4 regions of the Hahella aquimaris genome follow, and region 4 is predicted to be linked to each of the others. Evidence: riboswitches for the same ligand, from Rfam matches in the RefSeq annotation. Region 4 holds a riboswitch; each other region holds the start of a gene.
What was found. Region 4 has a riboswitch for cobalamin ahead of O5O45_RS28205 (CbtB domain-containing protein). Riboswitches for the same ligand answer to the same signal wherever they lie in the genome.

Region 1 (5,324 bases), 1.5 Mb from region 4:
CGTTGTTCCGCCATTACCGCTGTCACCGCCGCCACAACCCGCCATCGTCGCAAACGCCAGGGTTAAACCCGCCCATCTCAACGTTGTTGCTATACTCTGTTGCATGCCCGCGTCCTCTTAGTTATTAAACAAGAAACTAAAATAAATGCTGTAAAGTCACAAAATAGTGACGTCCGGGAGAGGGGAAACCGTTAAAGGCTTCAACGACCTCATCGGTCACATTGTTTGCGCTGACTTCAACGGTCGTTTCGCCATCGGACCAGCGACCCACTACATCGACAATGTTTTGATCTTCCACTTCCGTTTCCTGGGCGCTGTCGTAATACGCCCCGGATTCATGGCGATATTCGACAGACGTGGTGATACGACCGATATTCCAGGCGGCGGATAAAAAGTGGGAATAGGTGTAAGCGCCCGCCAGTTGCTTGCCGTGCAGGTCACGGGCGTCTGACAGGTTTTCTGTGTCCTGGGCGGTGCTTCTGGCGATAAACGTCCAGGCGGGAACAGGTCGATACATGGCGTCCACTTCCACTCCGCTAACCCTTGCTTTGCCGACATTCTCAAAGCGGCCGACTCCCCTTGAGTCATAAGAGGGGACGATAGCATCTTTTAAATCCCGATAGAAATAGGCTGCAGATACACTAAAACTATCTACGCCCACTTCAAATCCGATGTCGCCGTTCAATGCTGTTTCCGGTTGCAACTCACTATTACCAATGAAGAATCCTCTATCGCCGAACTTCTCCGCTAACTGAGGGAACCTCACATCTCGGGAAGCATTCGTTTTTAGAGACAGCCAATCTGTCAGACGATAGCGAACGCCAGCCTGCAAAGAGTGATATTGAGCGGAATCGGTGGCTTCCTCGGTGCGCCCGCTCAAAGACGCAGCAGGGGTTTCGTCTTTAAGGAAATACTGGCGTGCGCTAAGACGCACCAGCCAAATGTCTTCCACATCCGCCCACTCATCCTGAACGCCCAATAGATAGGTCATGCGCTCAAACTCCTGCTTCTGGCTGCGCCCAGTCAGATCTTCTTCTTGGTAAGTTTCCCGGCGCGCTTCCAACGTAGCGGAGAGCAGATGCAAGCCGATTGAATAGGAGCCATATAACTCGGCGCCGACCACATCTGTGTCAGCGCGCGTTTTCTGCACGCCCAGGCCGATTCGGCTTTGACTGTCGTCATAACGCTCTTCTTGGGTGGACCAGAAAATACGCCCCGAATAATTTTCCTGCGCATTTCTGGCGAAGCTCAGTTTGCTCTGCAGACGAGTGAAATCAGTATCCAGGCTAGTCCGCGTACTCTCCAGGTTGGCGATATCGGGCAAATGCTGGTCTTTATTAAAGTGCTGCGCCATCAGTTGCAAGTCCGTGCGATCCGAGAGGCTGCGCTCCGCCATCAGCATGCCGTTGAACTGACTGAAGTCTGCGTTGCGACGGCGCTCCACGCGATCATCGTAGGGATTAAATTCAGTCTGGTTATCGTTCAGCATCTCGAAGTCGTTATCACTGCCGAGATAATCAAGGGACGCGAGGTAGTTGGTTTCGCCCACACTATCGGCGAAGGTAAGCGCCCCTTTGCGACTGTTGAATGAGCCATATCCAAGACTCAATTGCCTGAGGGGCTTGCTGAAGCGCAGGGACTTGATATTAATAGCGCCGCCAACGCCAGAGTAGCCCAGCTGAATCGGCGTCGCGCCCTTATAAATTTCAATCTGTTCAATACCGCTCAGCAGTATCTGACTCAAGTCCACCGAGCCGCCAGTCGCGTCGTTCAGCAATACCCCATCAAGATAAACGTTCACCTGCTTACTGGTAGAGCCACGCAGATAAACGGCGGAGTATGATCCCAGTCCACCGCTCTGCCGTACTTGAACGCCGGTTTCATTTTTCAGCACGTCTGCGACGGTCGCGACTTTCGAGTCGAATTGCTCGCGCTTGATCACCTTCACAAAGCCAGTTTGATACTCCGCGTCAATCTCATCCGCAGATGGAGCCTTGGCTTCGACGACAACAGGCTCCAACTCTTCCGCGCGAACGGCGGTCAGTTGTGAGCCAACTAAAAGCAAAAGGGTTACAAGCCTCATAATGTTCCGAAAGAGTAGCGCCAGTGGATGCAATTGTTACGCAGCGAATACAAGCACAGAGGGAAAGGAGTCGAGTCAGACGAATCCCGGCAAAGCCCTCCGCTAAGCCACGCGATCAGCAGGCGTCAGGCCGGTCTCCGGGCTTATGAGTGGCGAGGCCGGCGACAACGTCTTCCCGCGAATACGCAGTGACAGGGAGTTGTCGTTTGACTCATTTACCGTTGCGGGGGCAGCGTCGGATTTAAACCGACTTCCCGTTTCATCCCTTGAACGAATGTTCTCAGGACACCTGATGCAATGGGGGCGTAAGCTAAATGGCCGCCCCAGCAAAGTCAAGGCGCGCAAAGCGCCTCGCTGAAATCACAGGCCCCGCAGTGGCGGCAACCTGTTGATAACTATCTAAATGTGAAGAGCATCTCGTTTATCCCAACGTTTCAACCTGGGACTGCTCGCTTAGCTGTCAGAGCGGAACAGGCAGTGTTTAGCGTAATCCGTCGCCTCATTGGCCGTCCAGTCGCCCTTCGGCTTGGTCGCCATATCCTCACACCAGTCCTTGCTTCCCACCTCCGGAGAACAGCCAGCCAAAGCGCCCAAGCTCAACCCCACCACCAATAGCCAAGAAGATACGCGTTTAATCGCCATAGGAAATCCTGAATAACAAGTCATCAATTCATCTTTAGCGAGCAAGTATACAGGAGAGAGATAGAAATTGGAGTGACTGCCGGCCCCTAGCTGTCGACCTCTCTGAAGATATGGGTCACCAGCACAAACAACGCTAAAACAGTGTATTAAGGACATGCTTCAGATGCGTGCGCGTAAAGTGAAACATTCAACCACACCCCTGAATATGTTGTTCCACAATCCCGATATCCCATGCTTTCAATAAAGTAGACTACCGACATTTCCATCCACCAACCTATAAAAAGCAAGCATAATAAGGCAGCAAAAATAATTCCTCCCTGCGCTTTTTTAAAGAATGCCGAATCTAATCTCCGGTCGATCACTCCTGTGATAGTGATAACCGTGACGACAAGCGGCAGTAGCAGGTAACGCACGCCGCCCTTAACCTCAATTGCGCTAACCCCATTGGCTGCCGCCTGCTGTTCTGAATAAACGATAGATATGAAGTGAAAGACGAAAACGGCCGTCAGCAGTTGTAAAAGAACAATAAGCAAAATTTTGCCGTACCTAGACTTTATCACTGGTAACTCACACTGCCCGAACAAAAGGCTTACAATTCATAATACTCACCGTACAAATGCAACATTTGTTTTTGCTCGACGGGAAATTTCCAAACTAGCCTCCATCTCCCTCGACGACGCCTGTCACTATTTCGATTTGCGACTCAAAAAGTTACTCTTTTCCGAGTTTCGAAGTAAAAGGCGTAAGCACAATGCAACTGGACCAACTAACTTTCTTCCTCCAACAAACCCTCACGGATGAAAGGTTCGATAATGCTGAGAAACAGGCGTTGCTGGCGATGCTTGAGACTTTACAGCCGGATCAGGTGCGTTTCATGCGTAATCGCGCCTTTGAATTAACCCGTCCGTTGATCGTCAATGGAGGCGATGGGGCGCTCAGAGCATTGAAGTGGCTGGAGCGGGTGATCAAGGCCCTGGACTCGGGGGAGGATGAGAGCAATTTAACGCGGGCTTACTTCAGCCCAGGAGAGCAATGTCGTCGTGCAATCATCGAGCGCATACGTCATGCTCAAAGCAGTTTGCAGATCTGCGTTTTCACCATTTCTGACGACAAAATCGCGGACGAAATTATTAACGCCCATAAAAGGGGGCTAAAAATCCGCATCATTACGGACAATGACAAGTCCTTCGATCGCGGCAGCGACATCAATCGATTTAAAGAAGCCGGCATTTCTGTGAAGATGGACGATGAACCCCACCATATGCACCATAAATTCGCTTTGATCGATGACAGCGTGCTGATTCACGGCAGCTTTAACTGGACTCGCAGCGCCAGCACTTATAACCAGGAAAACATCGTGGTTACTGATCACCCCGGCCTCGTCAAAGAGTTCTCCGGAGAGTTCGCCAAGCTATGGCGCACCTTCTCTGACTAAGACGTGAACGAATAAAAATTGTCATTAAATCTCACTCGCTAATCGCCAGCCGTTATTAGCAATGTATAGACAAATTCTGCGGATTGTCATTTAATCAGAGGAAGGCCCGGCCGGAAAAAATCCGACCTCGCGCCGTCCAACCCAACTGACGGCCGCCAGATGAAGCCGGCCACAAGCCGGTAGAATAATAAGAGTGCCATGGAATACACCCTTCCTGACACGTCACGAGGTGAGAAAATGGGCAAAGGTACAAAGTATGTTGCGAGAGAGCCTGACGCATCTGGCTTTATCGCCTACCCTGATTCGGAACACGCCGTCTGGCGTGAGCTGATCACACGACAACATAAGGTCATACGCAATGTGGCCTGCGACGAATACCTTCATGGACTGAAGTTACTGGATTTACCCGAAGACCGTATCCCCCAACTAGAGGAGGTTTCCTCCGTATTACGCCGTGAAACTGGCTGGGAAGTGGCGCAAGTGCCCGCATTGATCCCCTTCGATACCTTCTTCGACCTGCTCTCAAATAAGAAATTTCCCTGCGCCACCTTTATCCGCACGCCGGATGAAATGGACTATTTGCAGGAGCCGGACATATTTCATGAAATATTCGGTCACTGCGCGATGCTGACCAACCCCTACTTCGCGGAATTCACTCAAATGTACGGCAAACTGGGCTACTCAGCCTCCAAGGAAGACCGCATCTTCCTGGCGCGGCTGTACTGGTTCACCGTCGAGTTCGGCCTGATGAACTCCGCTGAGGGACAACGAATTTATGGCGGCGGCATTCTGTCCTCTATCGGCGAGACGCAATATTGCTTCTCCGATACGCCGGAACGCCGCCCCTTTGATATTGTGGATGTGCTAAGAACGCCTTACCGCATCGATATCATGCAACCTATTTATTATGTGCTGGATGGCCTCAAACAGCTTTACGAAGTCGCCCACTGCGACATCATGGATAAAGTGCGCCAAGCCAAAGAACTTGGGCTGTTCGCCCCGACTTTTCCACCCAAACAACAATCCAATACGGAGAAGTTAGCCGCCGGCGCCTGATGCGCGGGAACGGCGACGACGTACAGACGAAGCAGGTTAAATCCACCAAGGTTATGAACGATTTTGCATTACTCGCATTGAAGCTATTGATAGCCGCAGAAATACGCG
Region 2 (5,324 bases), 310 kb from region 4:
TAAAAGACTGGTACACCAACTTAACAACAAAACGTAGGAGGAGAGAGAATAGCCCAGGAGAGAGGGAATTAGGGCCAAATAACATAGGTCGAGACGCTCCGCCAAGTACGCGAGAACCAGCAGGAACCCGCGCCACCCTGCACAAACCTACACTAAATAATACGACGTAGAGGGTGTATTGCAGAAACAGCGTCTGTACTGGTAAATCGATGAAAAACTGTACTTGTCCATGAAAGAGGCGCGACCGGCATGAGCAAAAAGCGATATGAAGAAGTGGCTGAGGCCGTGGCGGGACGCATCCGTCAGGGCATGTACACGGTGGGAGAGCGCATACCAGGCACCCGGGATTTGGTGGCGCACTTCAGCGTCAGCGTGTCCACTATCATGGCGGCGCAACGTCTGTTGGAGCGGCAGGGCTGGGTGGAGGCGCGGCCGCGATCCGGCTATTACGTGCGTCGCCGCAATCAGGATGGAGTCGCTGAACTGGGAGCGGCGTTGCCCAAGGTGACAGGATTCGAAGGCGCGCCGACCCTGGTGGACACGCAGCAGACCATCATGAGCCTGGTGCAGGCGACCCAGTCGCCCCGGGGCATGAACTTCGCCATGGCGGCGCCGGCGACGCAGTTTCTCCCCGTCGCGGCCATGGAAAAAGCATTCCGGGCTGCCTTGCGCGAGCCTGGCGAAGCGATTGAAGCCTATAGCTTTCCCCCCGGCGCGTTGCGTCTGCGCGAGGCTATTGTGCAGCGGATGAAAGATGCATGGTGCGATCTGGAGCCGGACGACATTCTCATCACCAACGGATGTCATGAGGCGCTGACTCTGGCGCTGAGGGCGGTGACGCAGCCGGGAGATGTGGTGGCGGTGGAATCGCCCACTTACTTTGGATTGCTGCAGGTCATTGATGCCTTGGGACTAAAGGCGCTGGAAATTCCCGTTGACCCGAAAAGCGGACTCAGCCTGGAGGCGCTGCAACTGGCCTTGGAGCAATGGCCGGTCAAGGCCTGCGTGGCCATGCCCAACTTCAGCAATCCCCTGGGGTGTTTGATGCCGGATGAGCGCAAGGAGCAACTGGTGCGCTTGTTGGAAGCCCGCAGCGCGCCCTTGATCGAGAACGATATCTACGGCGAGTTAGGCTTTTCCGGCCTACGGCCGCGAGCAGCGAAAAGCTATGATCGCGCCGGGGGCGTGCTTTACTGTTCGTCGTTTTCCAAATCAATCGCCCCAGGTTTGCGGGTGGGGTGGATGGCGCCGGGGCGCTGGCGGACGCGGGTCGGCTACCTGAAGTTCGCCAGCACGTTGGCCTGCCCGAGCTTGCCGCAGATGGCGGTGGCGCATTATCTGGCGCAGGCGGATTTCGATCGCCATCTGCGACGTATGCGGCATGAGTTCTCAGTGCATGTGGAACGCATGACGACGGCGGTGTTGCGGTATTTTCCCGCTGGCGTGCGGGTGTCGCAACCGACGGGTGGTTTTGTGCTGTGGGTGGAGCTGGAGGAGGACTGCGATACGGTCGCGCTGTATCGCAAAGCGTTGGCCGCCGGCGTGAGCATCGCGCCAGGAACCCTGTTCAGCGGCAGTGGCGACAAGTACAGACACTGCCTGCGGCTTAATTGCGCGGCGCCCTGGACGGCGGAGGCGGAAGAAGCGATCCGCCAGTTGGGCGTTTGGCTGCGCGCAGGCTAAGCGGGATTACCAGCCGAAGCTGAAAGTGGGGTCAATGAAGAACATGACGCCGCTATAACAGGCTAGCATCAGAAAGCTGCTGATAAAGCCGTGAAAAGCAGTCTTGTAGCCGGCTTCTTCGTCCTTCTTGATAAGAAAGCGATAGCCGGCGAAACAACTCAAGCCAATCACAAACAAAGCCACCAAGGCGAAGCCGCCGTTGACCACCTGCATATTGATGATGAAATTCTCTCGCGCCTTTGCAGCCTCGGTCGCTTCGTCCGGATACAGGATAAAAGAGCCCGGCAGCAATGGGTGGGCGGTGGCTTCAATGGTGTAGCGATAGAAAGGCCAGAAGCGTCCGCAACGGGCGAGCAGGCGATTGCCTTCCTGGTCACTGACTACGGCGTTGGCGGCGAATAACGGGCCGCCGCAAAGGTCGAACTCCTTTTTCACCTCTTCCCGGCTGTGCAATTCGACACTGCGTTCGATGCTCACCGGGGACCAACCGGTCAGATTGAAGACGGTGTATTCCAACAGGCTCAAGCCATAGGCCAATCCTGCATACATAAACACGAGGAACAGCAGACGTTTCAGAATGAGTCCATGGCGGGACAAGGGCGCGTCGGTCATACAGTCTTATTCTTGTCGGTAATTACGGGAGCGTAAAACTGACACAATCTTGCAGACAGGTCCAGAGCCCCTCTTTGGCTTTCTGGACTTAAAATGACCAATTCATGATAATGTGGGCCGCAATGGTTCCAGTTGCTCAAAACTCGATCACTTTCGATAAGAGCAGGATTAAATGGGAATCCGGTGGGCGCCACTTTATGCGCGTCCGATCAGCCGGAGCTGTCCCCGCAACTGTGAGCGAAGAGTTCGTCCCGGATAACGCCGCCCCTCCTTATCGCGACGTTATCAAAGGCCACTGAGTGGAGACTGTCTCCAGTTCGGGAAGGCGGGGCAGGACTGTGAAACGCAAGCCAGGAGACCTGCCATTGTTCGACTCCCATTCGGAGCCTGTTTTATCCGACCGTAAACGGGGAATTTACGCCGGATTCGCACCTCGCATCGATTCAAGGCGGCATCTGCATGTTGGTTAAGGCTTTTCGGGCCCTGGGATTGCTATCAGCGCTTACTTTCACACTTTCCGTCAAAGCGGGCGATGCGCGCGCGGCTGAGCCCACGGTCATGTCGGTCAATCAGTGCGTTGACCAAATGATGGGGTATCTCGCCCCGGAAAATCTGGTGTCGGTCACCTGGCTCAGCCATCAGCCCTCTGAGCTGGAAATTGCACCGACCTTGCGTGACATTCCCGCCAACTTTGGTTTTATCGAGCAGGTGCTGAAACTCCGGCCGGATATCGTGATGGCGGGCCAGTATGGCGCATCCTCGCTCAAGCCGTTGGTGCGGAAGTTCAATATGCGTTGGGTGGAGATCCCGTTGCCGCAATCCCTTGATGATCTGGAGGCAAGCTGGAAGCTAGTGGGCGAAGCAGTGCGCAAACCCGAACAAGCGGCGGCGATCGTCAGCGGGTTGCGGAAATATTTCGCCGAGATTCATGGGCGGATAGCGGACAAGCAAGTCAGGGCGCTGATCCTGAACGCCAATGGCTGGATCGCTGGCGAGGGTAATTTCCAGGATGCCTTTCTGGACGCTATCGGCGTGATTAACGTGGCGAGCGAGCAAGGCGTGCAAGGCTGGGGACAAGTGGATCTGGAGACCTTGGTGCGCTGGCGACCGGATTTGCTGTTGATGATAAGCAACAGCTATGACAGCGAGGCGCTGGCCACCACCTGGGTGGAGCATCCGTTGCTGCAGCGCCGTCCTGCCCGTTTTAAACCGCTGTATATCCCCGCCGACTGGCTCTCCTGCGGAACCCCCGCCATGACCCTGGCGGCCCAGAAGGTGGCGGAGCATATCTTGGCGCAAGAGCGCAAAGCGCCTGGGGCGGAGACTGCGAATGACTTATAACCGTTTGCTGCTGATTCTGAGCGTGGCGCTGGTCTTTTTGATAGGTCTGTCTTTGTGCACCGGTCGGGTGACCGGGGTGAGCTGGCCGGGGTGGGATCTGGAAACTCAATTGATTTTATGGGAAATCCGTTTGCCGCGGACACTGCTGGCGCTGCTATGTGGAACTGTATTGGCGTTGTCCGGCGCTGTGTTGCAGGGATTGTTACGCAACCCGTTGGCGGACGCTGGCGTACTGGGGGTTTCCTCCACGGCGGCGCTGAGTTCGGTGTGCGCCATCTACTTTGGTTTTTCCGCCAGTGGCCTGTTTACGCCTGTGGCGGGCATTATCGGCGCCATGTTGGGATTGCTGGCGCTGGTGGCGATCGTCGGGTCGGAAGCGGGCATTGTGATGATCATCCTCGCCGGCGCAGCGATTAACTCCTTCAGCTCGGCGCTGACGGCGCTGGCCTTGAATATGGCGCCGAATCCTTTCGCGGTGCAGGACATTCTGTTCTGGCTGATGGGGTCATTTGAACATCGCACCCTGCAGCACTTTTATCTGGCGGCCCCGCCCGCACTGTTGGGCATTGCGTTGCTGTTCAGCGTGTCGCGTTCCCTGGATGTCCTGTCGCTGGGGGAGAATACCGCTCGCTCCATGGGCGTGCGTCTGCAGAAAGTGCAATGGGTGGCGGGCCTGGGCGTGGCGCTGGCGGTCGGGGCCAGCGTGGCGGTGAGCGGCGTGATTGGTTTCGTGGGGCTGGTGGTGCCTCACATGCTGCGGCCGTTTACCGAGTGGCGGCCTGGGCGATTGCTGGTTCCCAGCGCCCTGGCGGGCGCCAGCCTGATGTTGCTGACCGATATCTCCGTACGCTGTCTGCCACCGGGGCCGGAGCTGCGCGTTGGCGTCATTACGGCATTGTTGGGCGGGCCGTTCTTCCTCTGGCTGCTGCGCCACCTGCGCAAGGCGGAGGCGCTAGTATGAGCGAGGCGTTGAGTCTGGAACTCAGCGGATTGCAAGTGGGTTATCCCGGCGCCCCGGTTTTATCCGATGTCAGCTTCCGTCTGCCATCCGGACAACTCACGGCGATACTGGGCAGTAACGGCGCTGGCAAGTCCACCCTGTTGAAAACCATCGTCGGTCTGATCCCCAAGTTATCCGGCGCGATGCGACTGCAAGGTCTGGACCTGTGTGAGATGGCGCCAAAACAGCGGGCGCAGCATATCTCTTATCTGGATCAGGACACCGACTGTCACTGGCCTCTGAGTGTGGAAACCCTGGTCGGTCTAGGGCGGTTTCCAGCGCAGACCCATCGCAGCAGATTAAGCGCGCAGGATCAGGCCCTGATTCAGAACGCCATGCGGCAAGCGGACGTGACGCACTTGGCGCAGCGCACTGTCACCCGTTTGTCCGGCGGCGAGCGGGCCAGGGTGATGCTGGCGCGGGCGCTGGCGGTAGACGCTCCCGTATTGATGGCGGACGAGCCGGTGGCGGGCTTGGACCCGCAGCACCAGATTCAGGTGATGAGCCATTTGCAGGATTGGGCCCGGCTAGGGCGAATCGGCGTGGTAGTGTTGCATGACCTGACCCTGGCGCTGCGCTTTTGCGGGCAGGCGATGCTGGCGCTGCCGGACGGAACCGTGGTGGCGGGCGACACTAACGTGGTCTTGAGCGATGAGCGCATCCAGCAGGCGTTCGGCGTCTCAGTGGT
Region 3 (5,324 bases), 490 kb from region 4:
CACGGGACCAAGCCAGTTTGTACAGGTTGTCCAGTTTTTTACCGGACGGCTCCGCCATGTACAGGTTCAGACTTTGGCCCTGATCTATCCATTTCTGGCGACGGGAAGCCGCCTCCACCAACCAGCGGGGGTCTATTTCAAACGCGGTCAGGAACAGCTGCTTCACATCTTCAGGAATGCGGTCGATCTGCGCGACAGAGCCATCGAAATACTTGAGGTCGTTGACCATGACGGAATCCCACAGTTCCCGCGCCTTCAACTCCTGCACCAACCAGGGGTTGATCACGGTGAACTCGCCGGACAGGTTGGATTTGACGAACAGGTTCTGATACGTCGGTTCGATGGACTGGGAAACGCCGACAATATTGGAAATCGTCGCTGTAGGCGCGATCGCCATGACATTGGAGTTACGCATGCCCTGCTTTTTCACCAGTTCACGCACCGGCGCCCAGTCCAGGCTGTGGCCGCGATCCAGCGTGCAAAACTCCGCGCCGCGTTCCTGCTCCAGACGATCCAGAGAATCGATAGGCAGAACGCCCTGATCCCACAAGGAGCCTTCATAGGTTTCGTAGCGGCCGCGTTCTTTCGCCAGATTGGAGGAAGCAGTGATCGCGAAATAACTGATCAGCTCCATGGATTGATCGGCGAAGCGCACCGCTTCGACGCTGCTGTATGGCAGGCCAAGCTTGTACAGCGCATCCTGGAAGCCCATCAGGCCCATACCCACGGGACGATGACGCAGGTTGGCGTTGCGCGCCTGGGGAACCGCGTAGTAGTTGATGTCGATGACGTTATCCAGCATGCGCACCGCCGTATACACGGTGTTGCGCAGACGGTCGTGGTCGATTTCGCCATTGCGAATGTGGTTGACCAGGTTGACCGAGCCCAGGTTACACACCGCGATTTCGTCCTGACTGGTGTTCAGCGTGATCTCCGTACACAGGTTGGAGGAGTGCACCACGCCAACATGTTGCTGCGGCGAACGCAGGTTGCAGGGATCTTTGAAAGTCACCCAGGGGTGGCCGGTTTCGAACAACATGGAGAGCATCTTGCGCCACAGGTTCTGCGCAGGCACTTTCTTGAACAGGGTGATTTCACCGGATTCCACCAGGGATTCGTAGTGGGTATAGCGCACTTCAAAAGCCGAGCCGTACAAATCGTGCAGATCAGGCGCGTCGCTGGGTGAGAACAGGGTCCACTCCTTATCCTCGAACACCCGCTTCATGAACAGGTCTGGAATCCAGTTGGCGGAGTTCATGTCATGGGTGCGGCGGCGTTCATCGCCGGTGTTTTTGCGCAGTTCCAGGAACTCTTCGATATCCAGGTGCCAGGACTCCAGATAAGCGCATACCGCGCCTTTACGTTTGCCCCCCTGATTCACCGCCACCGCCGTGTCGTTGACCACCTTCAGGAACGGCACCACGCCCTGGGATTTACCATTAGTGCCTTTGATATGGGAGCCCAGAGAACGCACCGGCGTCCAGTCATTACCCAGACCGCCCGCCCATTTGGACAGCAGCGCATTGTCCTTGATCGCGCCGTAGATGCCTTCAAGATCGTCCGGCACTGTGGTGAGGTAGCAGGACGACAACTGCGGACGATTGGTCCCCGCGTTGAACAGCGTCGGCGTAGAGCACATGTAATCGAAGGAGGACAACAGGTTGTAGAACTCAATCGCACGCGCATTGGGATCGTCTTCCTGCACCGACAATCCCATGGCGACGCGCATGAAAAACGCCTGCGGCAATTCCAGGCGAGTCTCGCGCCAGTGAATGAAGTAGCGATCGTAAAGAGTCTGTAGCCCCAGGTAGGTGAATTGGCGATCACGCTCAGGCTTAAGCGCAGCGCCCAGTCGTTCCAGATCGAACTGCAGCAGATTTGGCGACAGCAGTTCATGTTCCACGCAGCGTTCGATAATGGCGCGGAACGCGGTCGGATACAGTTCCGCCATTTCACTTTCCGTGGCGGACGCGGCGATATTGAGATAGCTCAGCGATTCTTCGCGCAGGCCGTCCAACAGCAGACGGGCGCACACATAGGAGTAGTTGGGCTCTTCTTCGATCAGCGGACGCGCCGCCATGACCAACGCGGCGTTGACGTCTTTATGTTTGACGCCGTTGTACAGGTTTTTCAATGCGCCCTGTAGTACTTTGTCCCCACTGACGCCATCCAGATCGGCGCAGGCGTCACTGATCACCGTACGCAGACGCCCCATGTTCAGCGGCGCTTCCGTCCCGTCGGCGAACTTCACATTGATATCGGGATGGGTCTCCCCCGCCTGCTCGCTTGGCGCAGGCGCACGCTGACGGGCATGCTCTTCACGATACAGCACATAGGCGCGCGCCACTTTATGGAAGCCGCCGCGCATCAGGCCCAATTCCACCAGATCCTGAATTTCTTCGATATGCACCGAGCCGCCTTCCGGGCTGCGGCGACGCAGGCGAGCCACGATGTCCTTAACCAGTTTTTCTACGGAGTCCCGTACACGGGGCGAGCCGGATGCGGACTGTCCTTCCACCGCCAAAAACGCCTTGGTCACCGCCATGGCGATTTTGCGGTCGTCGAAGGGCGCCGCCTGACCGGTGCGTTTGATCACCTGCAGCAAGGCGTTATTAGTACGTGACTCGGATGAAACAGATGGGGAGCTGGAGGCGCGCGCCTCGCTGGGGGACGAAAAACTGCCGGTCATGGGATTGTCCTCTATCGCGTGTTCTGGCCGAACCTCCGCGAACCGGGACATAAAGCGACGCACAGACAGGACGAAAATCGCCTCGCATAGAGCGGCGCTTTATCATTACCCTGAGTCGCGAAGGCATGAATAACTTCAGCATGGCAGGTCTTCGGACTCGGGGGCGTTTACACGTTTTTGCGAACCTACGGCGACCGCTTCCCATCCTCTTTCAGGACAGTGCGTGGGCGTTTCCGCCCGCGTCGCTTTCGTTCCCCCACACCGCTGCGCGTCAGTACCGGACTCTCACCGGATTCCCTCTTAGCACAACCTGTGAACAGGCGTGAACCATAGCTGAAGCACAATATATGGTTTTGAATATTAAAAGTAAATACTAGATATAGATGAAAGGAGATGCTACGCGGCCATAGCCGCATTAGAGAAAATCAGGCCAAAACGACGGCGAATAAGAACTTTTTCAGTAGCGCCTGGACGCCTAATCCTATGAGCGTAAGAATAAAGATCTCTGAATAGGCATCCGCTTTGGTGATTAACTTCAACGCCACCAAATAAAACCCAAGTGCGAGAAGAAAACCAGGAAGCCCATAGACAAAGTGTACAATCAAAACCGCCGCAAGAACGATCAAGAACGCCTCAATAAACCCAAGCGAAACTTTTAGCAGTTTAGCTGCGGCGAAGAGACACGCACTCTCGATCAAGACGCCAATGATTAGATTCAAATCCATGAGAATTTCCAAAAGGCGGCCATTCTAAACAGTAAACCGGCGCAGTCAATACCGCTAAACCACACTGATATCCCTAACGGCGACATTCACATACCCACAGTTTTCATGGCGACCTAACAGGCGAAGTTTGCCCAACCTCATTGTCATCCCAAAAAATAAGCGGGTAATTACCTGAATCAAAAGTAGTTCAGGATGCAAATCAGCTAAACTGCTAATAATTTTCTTCTTCGCATTAAGGACTGGCTTTGCCTGAACGCCGACGCTTTTTCAAAGAAAAACTGACGCCCTATTTTGCGCCGCCCATGTGGCTGCACTGTCTTTTGTATGTGTTAACGCTGGGCGCATACGAACTGTTCTGGCATTACATGAACTGGCGCAAGTATCGGCTTATATCGGGCGACCCTGTCTGGCCGCCGCTGCGTGGACTGTTCTTTTACTTTTTTATTCCCTCTCTGGTTGGTAATCTCGCGCGCAGTTCCTCCCTGGCGGGCCGTTCTGATCCTTTGCTCGGCCCGTGGACCAGCGCGCTTTATATTGCGGCGGTGATAACGGCCTCAACGCTTGCGGAAGCATTGCATCCTCTCTTTATTCTGTCCGCCTTTCCTTTTCTGACCTATTTGAACTGGCGGGCAAGGTGGGTCAATCAGCAGTTCATAACCGCTCCAACTCAGTCGGGAGCCGACGTCTCTGCGCTCAACGCAGGCCCGCCGCCGAAATTTGATGGCGACCTCCTCGTTTTAAGACCGTCTTATCAGGCTGTCGGAAGCTTTCGCTGGCTGGAGATCCTTACCTGTATCGCCGTGATTTGCATCGCTTTGACTTTCGCATTGGACGCCGGGCGCCACGCGACGATTAAAGCCCGCCTGACCGAGGCCTTAGGTTTATTGGGGGGTGTCAGAGTGGACATGGCGGAAAAATACGCCTTTTCCGGCGTCTGGCCAGAGAGAGAAGAACTGCATGCGCTGAGTAACGTCGAGGCGGTCTACTTTCAGTCAACTGAGCTTGATTCGAGCGGAGCCTTGCACTTTACCCTTTTCCCCATCAACGCCGGGGAACCCAAGGTCATCAGCTTTCGACCGGTCGTCAGCAATCCCGATGGCGCATTGCGCACCCTGGGTTGGACATGCGCGTCAGCGCACTCGGGTCCGCGTAAAGTTTACGGCGACGACAAAAGCTCGCTGCCTCCGGAGCAACTCCCATATATCTGTAGAGGTTAAACCGTGATCCTTATTTCTTCGCCAAACTCAAATCTGAGCCAATTGTTGCGACATTTGAACCATCAGGTTCAGCAGGGACTTTCTCTGGAGCAGGCGCTGGCCAGACTGGAGCCTCTCCTGCCGGCTCACGCGCAGCCTCAGGTTGAGCAACTGAAAAAAGTATTGCAGGGTGACGTCAGCTTACATACCACGCCTTATCAGGACAGTCCCTTCTACGACATCAGTCGGCTCGCCGCCATTGTGCGCGCCAAAGGCGGCTCGCTACCCGGCTTCCTGGAACGCTATATCTCCCACTCTCACACCATGGAAGTCTCCTGGCGGGGCGTCTGGGACGGATTGCAGAACCTGCTTGGCTACGTCTTCGTCCTGTTGATGATCGCCATCCTTGTTTTCAGCGTCCTGCTCATCAAGGTATTGCCAGGATTTCAGGCGTTCTACAGTGAAACAAACATGGAACTGCCAGCCTTCACATTGTTGCTGATATCCGGCATGGAAACTTTTCAGTCGGTATGGATCCTCGTCTTGATTGGCCTGATTCCGCTATTTTGGATGGGGTTCAAGACGGTCGGTTGTATTCGACGGTTGAGGCCCATGCCGAACTTCATGCAACGCCTCCCAGGCTTGTCCTCCATCGCCAAAGCCCATTTACGCTATATCTGGCTCGCCAACGCCTACCTGCTTAACCGCTCCGGT
Region 4 (5,324 bases):
GCCGCGCTGTACGTCGCGTCGGGACGGCGGAGTACGTAGCGTTGGGATCTCGGGCAGTTGTGGCGTTACCGGCTTATCCGCCGCCATCAGTTGCGGCGGCATGGCGCCCCAGTCGCCGGAGATTCCAGAGGACGAGGAGGGTGACGAACCCCCGGAGCCGCTGGCGTCTCCGCCGCTTCCCTGTGAGGGCGGTGAACCTGTGGGCGGTGACGTATCCTGGTGATTGGCGCGATGACTAAGCGCGAACGAGCGCGTCGCCGCCACGTCTTCCGCGTTGACCTCATCGCGTCCACTCAAGGCGGCGTGGGCGATGGCGGCGCGGCGCCAGCAAATGTCCGCACGCACGCCTTCTACGCCGGCGGCGAGGCATTGGCTGGCGATGTCCCGTTGTATATCCGTCGGGCAGAGAACTTGCGGCAGGCGCTCGCGGGCGGCGGTGATGCCGGCTTTCAGTTTTTGTTGCGCATCGCGCCATTGCGCCTGAAACGCGTCGCGATCTTGTTCGAAGTCCAGACGTCGCTCCACGATGGCCATGCGCTGCTCAACGTCATAGGTTTCATCGAGGGTGACGGCGAGACCGAAACGGTCCTGTAGCTGCGGACGCAGTTCACCTTCATCCGGGTTCATGGTGCCGATCAGAATAAATTGCGCCGGATGGCTATGGCTGAGGCCGTCCCGCTCGACAAAGTTCACGCCTGAGGCCGCCGTATCGAGCAGGGCGTCCACCAAGGGGTCAGGCAGCAAATTGACTTCATCAATGTAAAGTACGCCGCCGTGAGCTTTGGCCAGCAGGCCGGGATTAAACTGCACGCGTCGCTCGCCCATGGCCTGTTGCAGATCAATGCTGCCGATCAGGCGTTCTTCAGACGCGCCCAGGGGAAGGGTGACGAACTTGTCCGCCGCCTCCGGTAGCAGATCCGCCAGTCCCCGCGCCAGCGTCGATTTGGCGGAGCCGCGGGGGCCGCTGATCAATACGCCGCCCAGATGGGGATTGATGGCGGCGAGCAGCAATGCGGTTTTTAGCGGCTGCTGACCGACCACCGCGGCGAAAGGGTAGGCGGCGAGGGCAGGCTGGGCGGCGACGTCCATTGACTCAGCGCGCCTGCAGCGCGGCGTCCTGGTTGCTCCAGCGGCGCAGGAACCAGGCGCAGGCCAACCCGACGATCACCCAGAACAGCGCGTTGGTCAGGGTGGCGGCGGTGATGAATTGATGGTGCAGCATCTGTAACGCCTGCAGCGCCTGTGGATTGGTGGCGGCGAATTCCGGCGCATTGGTGTGCGGCGCGCCCACCAGATGCGGAATGACCAGCAGAGGCAACCCGCCCAGCTTTTTCCATCCCGGCGCGAACGCCAGTAAAGCGAAACCGATAGCGGTGACCAATGCGGTCGCGACCCACCATAGCTGGCGATTTTCCAGCGCGGCGGCCTGCATGCCGGGAATCTCCGGCGGTAGTCCAATGGCGGGAGCGACAAAGAACACGCCATAGCCCGCCAGTCCCCATAATAATCCCGCGCCCCAGCCTGCGCCGCTCTTGCCACTGAGTCTGGCGGCATACATACAGGCCAGCATCAGCGCGCTGAAGCCGATACCGGCGAGCACGTTGGCAAGCAGGGTGTACAGTGTGCGCTCCAGGCCGTCTTCCGGGCCCCAGGCGTCTTCGCCATGGTGGTGGCCGCCGGCTTCGGCGCCGCCGTGCTCATGTTCATGATGGGCGTCCGCCGCAGCGTGCTGGTGATTTTCCACTACGACAGGTTCAGGCTCCTCGCCGCCTTCGTAGGTTTCCGCCTCCAGAATAATGCTGGTGACCTGGGAATGCTGTACGGCGCTCAGCAGCCCGCCGGCCAACAGGCCAACCAGCAGCGACGCCAGGATAATACGCTGAAACAACATGTCTCTTCCTCATGTAATGCGGTGTGACGTCGCTATGCGCGCAAGCGCCGTACGCAGGGTGCGGCGTCAAGACGGACAGGCGAACGTTTGGCCCTGGCGGGGCCTCAGAATTCAGTAACTGTTAGTGACAGGGGAAAGCAAACGCGTGCCGGGTGTCGTGAGCGGCGTTGTGAGCCGCATCCATGGACAGAAAGCCCACTGCGAACAGAATCAGTCCGCCGAAGCACATGGCGCCGATAAGTTGTAGCGCTGCGTTATTGGAAGCCAGCAATGGAAGAGAGAGATTTTTAGTTTGCATGATCTGCGCACCTACCCGTACGAACTGCAGTGGATTAAGCAAGGCCGGTCTCCGGGCTTACGAAAGGTCGAAGCGTTTTCGACACAACATTTGCGCCTTCCCATGTCAAAACTGACGACACAGTGGCGTTAGCAAATTACTTTCGATTACCGTTGCGGGGGCAGCACTGGATTAGCGTAATGCGCACCAGATTTCCCGATTATCTCGCGGTCGAGCACCTTGGTCAGCGGGATATGCTATTGGCTGAACGCAGGGGAAGTCAACAAGTTAGCGGGTTGCAATGCGCGCGGACCATGGTGAGAATAGGCCGCCTCATCACGAGCCTGGCGCATACTGACCAATGGATACATTGCTGATTCTTGTCCTCGCCCTGACTTTCGACGCCCTGTTGGGAGAACCGCGCCGGCTGCATCCTTTGGTTGGTTTCGGGCGTTACGCCGGCTGGGTGGAAGGAGCGATTCGCATCGCCGACTTCTCTTCATCAGCAACCCGCGCGCTTGGCGCGGCGGCGGTGACGGCGGCGATTCTACCCTGGACTGCGCTCGCCTGGCTGGCTAGCGAGTGGAGCGAATCCTCCGCCTGGGGACACATTATCTTTTCCGCCTTCGTGCTCTATCTCACCATCGGCTGGCGCAGTTTGCTGGAGCATGTGCGTCAGGTCGCTGCGCCATTGCGCAGGCATGACGCGGAGGCGGCGCGGCGCAGTCTGTCCATGATCGTCAGTCGCGACACGGCGGAACTGGGAGAGGAGGAGATCGCCTCCGCCGCCACGGAATCCGCCCTGGAGAACGGCAACGACGCTATCTTCGCCGCCATCTTCTGGTTCCTGCTCGCCGGGGTTCCCGGCGTAGTGATGTATCGCCTCAGCAATACGCTGGATGCGATGTGGGGCTATAAAAACACGCGTTATGTGCATTTCGGCTGGGCGGCGGCGCGTCTGGACGATGTCCTCAATTGGGTCCCCGCCCGTCTGACGGCGTTCAGTTACGCCTGTTGCGGCGCGTTGGACAGCGCTCTGCGGTGCTGGCGCGCCCAGGGCGGACACTGGAAAAGTCCCAATGCGGGACCCGTAATGGCGGCGGGCGCGGGCGCGCTGCGGGTACGACTCGGTGGCGCGGCGACGTATCACGGCAATCTGCAGCACCGGCCTATACTGGGCTGTGGCGACGCCGCCTCGGCGCAATCCATCGAGCGCGCCTGCACGCTCATCAACCGCACTTTGATTTTGTGGACGGCGACGGTGGCCTTGGGAGCGGGCGCGCTGTGGTTGTGGGGGGCGGTTTGAATGAACGGGAGTGACTTTGATAACGGGGCCGGCCATGCGGGCCTTCAGGCGGAAGAGCCGGCTCCCGTCCATGGCGGCGATCTGGAAAAGTACAGTCAACGCTACGGTATTGCCCCTGATGACTGGCTGGATCTGTCCACTGGCGTCAGCCCCTTTCCCTATCCGCTGACAAGCATTCCGGCAGAGGTGTTTCGACGTCTGCCTTATCCCGACCCAGCGCTGCAACAGGCCGCCAGCGCCTATTACGGGACCGATTCCCTGCTGGCGATTCCCGGCACGCAATGGGCGATTCAACACCTGCCCGCTTGTTGCGCGCCCGGTGTGGCGGCGCTGCCGGACGTCGGCTATCGCGAACATGAGCATCACTGGCGTCGTCAAGGCTTCAGAATCATTCATTACCCTGCGGGAGATCTGGCGGGCGCGACGGCGCGTCTGGCGCAGACAGAAAACTTGCGCGTCCTGGTGGCGATTAATCCGAATAACCCCGCCGCCCGTAGGACGCCATTGGCGGCGCTGCGTGAGTCGGCGCTGCGTCTGCAATCTACGGGCGCATTGATGGTGGTGGATGAAGCCTTCGCCGACGCGGAGACAGATTCCAGTCTGCTGGGCGAGACCCTGCCGGAGAACGTTGTGGTGTTGCGCTCATTCGGCAAGTTTTTCGGATGGCCGGGAGTGCGCCTGGGGTTTGCGGCGGCCGCGCCTCACTGGCTGGCTGCATTGCAGGGTCGGCTTGGTCCCTGGACGGTGAACAGCGCCGCGCAATATGTGGCGACCCGGGCGTTGCGCGACGAGGTCTGGATTGCGGCCATGCGTGAGAAGTTGTCCCGGGTGAGCCGCGACCTGCAGGCGCTTATTCTGGCGCAGCCGGTATTCAAGGGCGCGCTGGAGTGCCGGCGCACGCCGTTGTTTGTGTCCGTGTTGACGTCGACAGCGCAGGCCGAGCAGATTTTCGAACGTTGCGCGCAGCAAGGCGTGTTGATTCGCCTTTGGCGGGTGAATGCGGAGCTGGCGTACTTACGGTTTGGACTTTTTGATTTGGAGGACGCCGGTCTCGTACGGAGACTGACCGCCGCCCTCGCTGACAGATAAGGCGATTCATGACGGACAGCGGCTATTCACCTGAAGAGAAACAGGCGGTGTATCGTGCGATATATGAGCGACGCGATATGCGTCACTTCCTGCCGGACCCGGTGGACGAGGCAATCTTGCAGCGCATTCTGCAAGCCGCCCACCACGCCCCCAGCGTGGGCTTCATGCAGCCCTGGCGCTTTATTCGCATCACCGAACCCAGCCTGCGCCGGGACATCGCCGCCACGGTGGAGAAAGAGCGATTATTGACGGCGGAAGCCCTGGGTGAACGCGGCCAGGAGTTTATGCGTCTGAAAGTGGAAGGGGTGCGTGAGTGTCCGGTATTACTGGTGGTGATGCTCACGGACCGGCGTGAAAAATATATTTTTGGCCGTCGCACCATGCCGGATATGGATCTGGCGTCCGCCAGCTGCGCGATCCAGAACCTCTGGCTGGCGGCCCGTTGCGAAGGCGTCGGCATGGGCTGGGTGTCGCTGTTTGATCCTGTCGAATTAGCCGCGTTGCTGCAATGCCCGGAAGGTAGCGAGCCCATCGCCATTCTGTGTCTGGGACATGTGGATAAATTTTATGACGCGCCAATGCTGCAACAGGAAAACTGGAGCCAGCGCAAGGAGTTGCAGGAGCTGGTCTGGTTCAACCAGTGGGGCGGCGCGGGCTGACAGAATTACAATAAATAACAATTTCTCATGACTGGAAGGCGTCTCCAACGTCGCTCCCTGGATCGCACTGAAATTGGATTGGCGTTGTCTCCGCAACATTGA

Region 1: it holds a riboswitch for cobalamin, as region 4 does, so the genes downstream of both, O5O45_RS21425 (TonB-dependent receptor plug domain-containing protein) here and O5O45_RS28205 (CbtB domain-containing protein) in region 4, are expected to answer to the same signal.
Region 2: it holds a riboswitch for cobalamin, as region 4 does, so the genes downstream of both, O5O45_RS26770 (ABC transporter substrate-binding protein) here and O5O45_RS28205 (CbtB domain-containing protein) in region 4, are expected to answer to the same signal.
Region 3: it holds a riboswitch for cobalamin, as region 4 does, so the genes downstream of both, O5O45_RS25895 (ribonucleoside-diphosphate reductase subunit alpha) here and O5O45_RS28205 (CbtB domain-containing protein) in region 4, are expected to answer to the same signal.

Annotation. Positions count from the first base shown of each region.
Region 1 is NZ_CP132203.1:4,859,544-4,864,867, forward strand. Features, by position in the region: gene O5O45_RS21420 (NHL repeat-containing protein) at 1-105, opposite strand, end outside; gene O5O45_RS21425 (TonB-dependent receptor plug domain-containing protein) at 137-2,083, opposite strand; cobalamin riboswitch at 2,195-2,391, opposite strand; gene O5O45_RS21430 (DUF3012 domain-containing protein) at 2,537-2,725, opposite strand; gene O5O45_RS21435 (hypothetical protein) at 2,872-3,258, opposite strand; gene O5O45_RS21440 (phospholipase D-like domain-containing protein) at 3,477-4,160, shown strand; gene phhA (phenylalanine 4-monooxygenase) at 4,398-5,216, shown strand.
Region 2 is NZ_CP132203.1:6,043,509-6,048,832, forward strand. Features, by position in the region: gene O5O45_RS26760 (aminotransferase-like domain-containing protein) at 250-1,683, shown strand; gene O5O45_RS26765 (hypothetical protein) at 1,690-2,295, opposite strand; cobalamin riboswitch at 2,402-2,676, shown strand; gene O5O45_RS26770 (ABC transporter substrate-binding protein) at 2,755-3,636, shown strand; gene O5O45_RS26775 (FecCD family ABC transporter permease) at 3,626-4,597, shown strand; gene O5O45_RS26780 (ABC transporter ATP-binding protein) at 4,594-5,324, shown strand, end outside.
Region 3 is NZ_CP132203.1:5,862,530-5,867,853, reverse strand. Features, by position in the region: gene O5O45_RS25895 (ribonucleoside-diphosphate reductase subunit alpha) at 1-2,689, opposite strand, end outside; cobalamin riboswitch at 2,815-3,037, opposite strand; gene O5O45_RS25890 (hypothetical protein) at 3,115-3,414, opposite strand; gene O5O45_RS25885 (pilin) at 3,660-4,631, shown strand; gene O5O45_RS25880 (type II secretion system F family protein) at 4,635-5,324, shown strand, end outside.
Region 4 is NZ_CP132203.1:6,349,876-6,355,199, forward strand. Features, by position in the region: gene O5O45_RS28195 (ATP-binding protein) at 1-1,089, opposite strand, end outside; gene O5O45_RS28200 (CbtA family protein) at 1,094-1,891, opposite strand; gene O5O45_RS28205 (CbtB domain-containing protein) at 2,013-2,189, opposite strand; cobalamin riboswitch at 2,215-2,426, opposite strand; gene cbiB (adenosylcobinamide-phosphate synthase CbiB) at 2,530-3,474, shown strand; gene cobD (threonine-phosphate decarboxylase CobD) at 3,475-4,563, shown strand; gene bluB (5,6-dimethylbenzimidazole synthase) at 4,572-5,222, shown strand.